2 regions of the Streptomyces sp. NPDC046881 genome follow, and region 2 is predicted to be linked to the other one. Evidence: riboswitches for the same ligand, from Rfam matches in the RefSeq annotation. Region 2 holds a riboswitch; the other holds the start of a gene.
What was found. A riboswitch is a leader RNA that binds a small molecule or an ion and turns the genes downstream of it on or off. The one in region 2 is predicted to bind guanidine.
Positions count from the first base shown of each region.

Region 1 (2,375 bases), on a different contig from region 2:
TACCCGTCCATCGCCCTCGGCACCGCCACCGCCAGCGTCCTGGACATGGCCGAGGCCTACGCCACGCTCGCCAACCACGGCAAGCACGGCACGTACACACTGGTCGAGAAGATCACCAAGGAGGGCACGGAGGAGGTCAAGCTGCCCGACGAGGCGGCCAAGCAGGCCGTCAGCCGGGAGGCCGCCGACACCACCACCTCCGTCCTGCAGAGCGTGGTGCAGAGCGGTACCGCCACCGCCGCGCAGGCCGCGGGCCGCCCCGCGGCCGGCAAGACCGGTACCGCCGAGAGCGACACCGCCGCCTGGTTCGCCGGCTACACCCCCGACCTGGCCACGGTGGTCTCCGTCATGGGCCAGGACCCGGTGACCGCCAAGCACCAGCCGCTGTACGGGGCCCTCGGCCAGGCCCGCATGAACGGTGGCGGCCCGCCCACCCAGATCTGGGCGCAGTACACGCGCGACGCGCTGCGGGGCAAGCCGGTCCGCGACTTCGACCTCCAGCTCGAACCGGGCGCCGACCAGATCCAGGAGCCGCCCGCCACCACCAGCAGCGCCACGCCCGGCACCGACGGCGGCCCCAGCGACGGCGGCGCGACCGCGACCCCGACCGACGGCGCCACGGCCACCCCCACCGACGGCGGCGCCACCGGCACCCCGACCACCGGCGGCGCCACCACCGGCGGGAACCCCACCACCGACGGCGGTACGACCACGGACGGCGGCGCGACCACCGGCGGCGACACGACCGGCGGAGGCCCGACCACCGGCGGCGGGACCACGGGCGGCGACACGACCGGCGGAGGCGCCAACACCGGGGGCGGAACGCCGGGCGGCGGCACGACGGGTGGCGACACCTCCGGTACCGACGCGGGTGCCGGAGGCTTCCCCGGCACCTAGGGCCCGCCCGGCCTGTCAGTGGCCGCTGGTCGCCTTCAGCCCCACCACGGCGACCAGCAGCAGACACACGAAGAAGATCCGGGCGGCGGTGACCGGCTCACCCAGCACCACCATGCCGAGCACCGCCGCCCCGGCCGCGCCGATCCCCACCCACACGCCGTACGCCGTACCGATGGGCAGGGACTTCGCGGCGTACGACAGCAGAACCATGCTGGCGACGATGCCCGCGCCGGTGAACACACTGGGGACGAGCCGGGTGAAACCCTCGCTGTACTTCATCCCGATCGACCAGCCGACCTCCAGCAGACCGGCGACGACGAGCAGAACCCAGGCCATGACAGGCACCTCCGAGACGTGACGGCTCTTCTCCGCTGCGTCGTCTTTGCCTTCGACCCGGTACGGCGCGTCTCGTCGGGTTCCTTCCGAACCTAGCAAAAACACGACGAAGAGGGCCGGTGACCACCGTCACCGGCCCTCTTCGCTACGCGTTGCTACAGGTACAGGCCCGTGGAGTCCTCCGACCCCTCGAACCGGTCGGCGGCCACGGCGTGCAGGTCGCGCTCGCGCATCAGCACGTACGCCACGCCCCGCACCTCCACCTCCGCCCGGTCCTCCGGGTCGAACAGGACACGGTCGCCGGGCTCCACCGTCCGTACGTTCTGGCCGACGGCCACGACCTCGGCCCAGGCCAGCCGCCGCCCCACCGCCGCGGTGGCGGGAATCAGAATGCCGCCCCCCGACCGCCGCTCGCCCTCACCGGTCTCCTGCCGCACGAGAACCCGGTCGTGCAGCATCCGGATCGGAAGCTTGTCGTGGTGGGGAGTGCTGTGCTCGTTTCTGTTGGCGCTCACGGCTCGAACCTACCTGCCCCGGTCAGTCCCTGCGCCGCCGGGCCCCGAGGGCGAGCAGCCCCACGACCCCCACGACGACGAGCGCGACGGGCACGACCCGCTCCAGGCGGGGCGCCCCCTCCTCATCCACGAACCGGGCCCGCACCTCACTGACGGCCCGGTTGACCTGCACATACGCCCGCCCGACCGTGTGATCGACATTCGCGATCACCTTGGCCTTGGCGTCCCCGACGATGGTCTTCGGATGCACCCGCACCCCGATCTCGTCGAGCGTCTCGGCCAGCACTTCACGGCGGCGCCTGATGTCCGCCTCGATCTGCGCCGGGGTTCTGGTGTCCGACGTGTCCGCCACCGTACGGCCTCCGAAGTCTCCTGATGCTGTTCCGAACAGTTTGTCAGCTCTGGGTCGCGCCGCACCGCAAGGCCCCCCGGTTACGCTGGCCCGATGAGCGAGCGACTCCAGCCGGGGGACGTGGCCCCCGCCTTCACCCTCCCCGACGCCGACGGCACCGAGGTGTCCCTCTCGGACCACAAGGGCCGCAAGGTCATCGTCTACTTCTACCCCGCCGCGCTGACCCCCGGCTGCACCAAGCAGGCCTGCGACTTCACGGACAACCTGGAGCTCCT
Region 1 is NZ_JBEYXJ010000021.1:20,287-22,661, forward strand. Features, by position in the region: gene ABZ923_RS13275 (transglycosylase domain-containing protein) at 1-897, shown strand, start outside; gene ABZ923_RS13280 (multidrug efflux SMR transporter) at 913-1,233, opposite strand; guanidine-III (ykkC-III) riboswitch at 1,268-1,338, opposite strand; gene ABZ923_RS13285 (co-chaperone GroES) at 1,389-1,748, opposite strand; gene ABZ923_RS13290 (DUF3618 domain-containing protein) at 1,771-2,100, opposite strand; gene bcp (thioredoxin-dependent thiol peroxidase) at 2,194-2,375, shown strand, end outside.
Region 1: another riboswitch for guanidine. It lies ahead of ABZ923_RS13280 (multidrug efflux SMR transporter); the one in region 2 lies ahead of ABZ923_RS00280 (MBL fold metallo-hydrolase).

Region 2 (2,375 bases):
GCCGGACAGGACCATCCTGCCCGGCCCCGCTGCCCGTTCCCGGACGCGGAAACGCAAGCGCTGCGGCCGCAAGCCGCGATGCAACACGACCACCTCGCCGGCTACCGGCTGGGCCTTCACCATCACCATGTGCGACGCCCGCACCGTCGGCCGGCTCGCCGCGGATCGGACCGCCGGACTCGACGCCCTGGGCATGATCTGAGACAAGCACCCGCCTGGCGCGCCCACCTAGCCGCCGCGTCCGACTACCACAGCGCCCGCGGCCACCCCCCGCCCCGCCCCCGTCAGAGCCCGGCTCGCCGTGCAACGCCACCTCGCCTCCACGTACGAGCTGACCAGTACCCGCACGGACGCCCTCACCGCCCTCGATGCCGACCGGCGCATCCCACACGGAGCGGACCGACCCCGCAACTACCACCGATTACGCATTGGCCTCGCCTCCGGCACCGCCCCGCCGCCCTCACCCGGCCGATGCGGCGGGGCTGGTCGACTGGCAGGATTCCCGAGCCTGCCGACCAGGCCGGTCACCGGCGAAGGCGCGGCAGCCGTGGCGCCCGCCCGCCCGCCTTCGCCCCGATCGACTACCGCGGCCGCCATGCCGTGGAGTGCGGTATCAACCGCCTCGAACGCCACCGGGCGGCAGCCACCCGGCTCGATGCGCTTGCCGTCCACTACGTGGCCACCGTCCACGTCACCGCCATAGACGAATGGCTCCGCCTACTTCCGAACACGACCTAGTGACCTGAGTTAGAGATTCTTCGTCAGATCGGCGGCCGTCAGCCGGAAGCCGTGCGGCCGCCAGGTTAGGCCCGGCCTGCTGGAATCCGGTCTTCGGCACTTCGGGCAGCTCGCGAGAACTACCCGAAAATCTCCGACTCAGGTCACTAGATCAGTTCTGGCAGGTGCGTCGCGGCAGGGTAGGAGACCGGTGGTGAGGTAGTGGTAGACGGCCTCGTCGATGCACGTGTTCTTCGGTGCGAAAAGACCCGCCCAGACGGTGTGCCGGAAGGCACCGCGCAAGGTGATCAGACGGAAGTTCTCCAGATTGCGATGGGCAGCCAACTGGCCATGGTGACTTGAGCTGCTGCGGAAATCTGTCCTCCGGCGACCACGCGCCCGATCGGATCCCCCGATACCGGTGGTCGTAGGGCGTTGGACAGTGCGGCGTCCGACGGCCGACCGCCAAGACGCTCCCGTTTGAGCGCGCCCACCCGCCGCAGGTCAACGAAGAAGTCCGGCGTCTTGCTCATCGCCCACCCGGGTGCACGGAACAGACAACGCCGGACACCCAAAACTGGGTGAGAGCACAGAGCCCGGGTGCAGAGCGACGGGGGCTCCCGAGCCATGGTGTTCGAGTCCCACACGCCCGCCTTCACGACCACCAGCTCCGCCTGTTAGCGTCGCCTTGGAGGCTCGTACGTGCCTGCCCCGGACGAGATGTGCGCCGTACCCGGCCCGCCAAGACGACGCACTCAAGGAGACGTCATGGGTGCCCGCACTTCTCTGATCGACTTTACCCGATCGACCCCCAGCCCTCGTGGACTGGATGTCCGGTGGATCCATGGCTCGCCCTCGGCCAAGCACAACACTGACCCGGACATCCAGGTCCACACCTACGACGAGCACACGTTCATTCTGCGGCAGAACATGGCGATTGACTACGAGGCGCCGTTCCTGTTTCTGCTCTTCGGTAACGAGCGGGCGGTGCTGATCGACACAGGAGCGACCGCATCCGCCGAGTTCTTCCCACTTCGCCAGGTGGTCGATGAGCTCATGGAGTCCTGGCTCGATCGCTACCCCCGACACGGGTACCAGTTGCTGGTGCTGCACACCCATCCGCATGGCGACCACGTCGCCGGCGATGGCCAATTCACTGATCGTCCCGACACCACGGTGATCGGCGCGGAGCTGACCAGCGCCTGGCCGTACTTCGGATTTGCCGATCATCCCGATGCCGTGGCGCAGGTCGACCTCGGGGGCCGGGTGCTGGAATGCCTGGCCACCCCGGGCCACCACGAAGCGGCCGTCACGTTCTACGACGCGTGGACCGGGTTCCTCCTCACCGGTGACACGGTCTACCCCGGCCGCCTGTACATCAAGGACTGGCAGGCATTCAGCCGGACGATCGATCGCTTGATCGACTTCTGTGACCAACGGAATGTCACCCACGTACTCGGCTGCCATATCGAGATGACCCGGCAGCCGGGCGTGGACTACCCGATCCGTACCCTCTATCAGCCCGACGAGCCCCCACTGCAGCTGACCACCGGCCACCTGCATGAGATCCGCGCAGCGCTGAAGGAGATCGGTGATCAACCCAGCCGGCGCGCCTTCCCACTGTTCATCCTGTGCCCTGACGCATGAGCGGTACCGAC
Region 2 is NZ_JBEYXJ010000001.1:63,703-66,077, reverse strand. Features, by position in the region: gene ABZ923_RS00290 (hypothetical protein) at 877-1,020, opposite strand; gene ABZ923_RS00285 (hypothetical protein) at 1,026-1,250, opposite strand; guanidine-III (ykkC-III) riboswitch at 1,406-1,473, shown strand; gene ABZ923_RS00280 (MBL fold metallo-hydrolase) at 1,486-2,364, shown strand.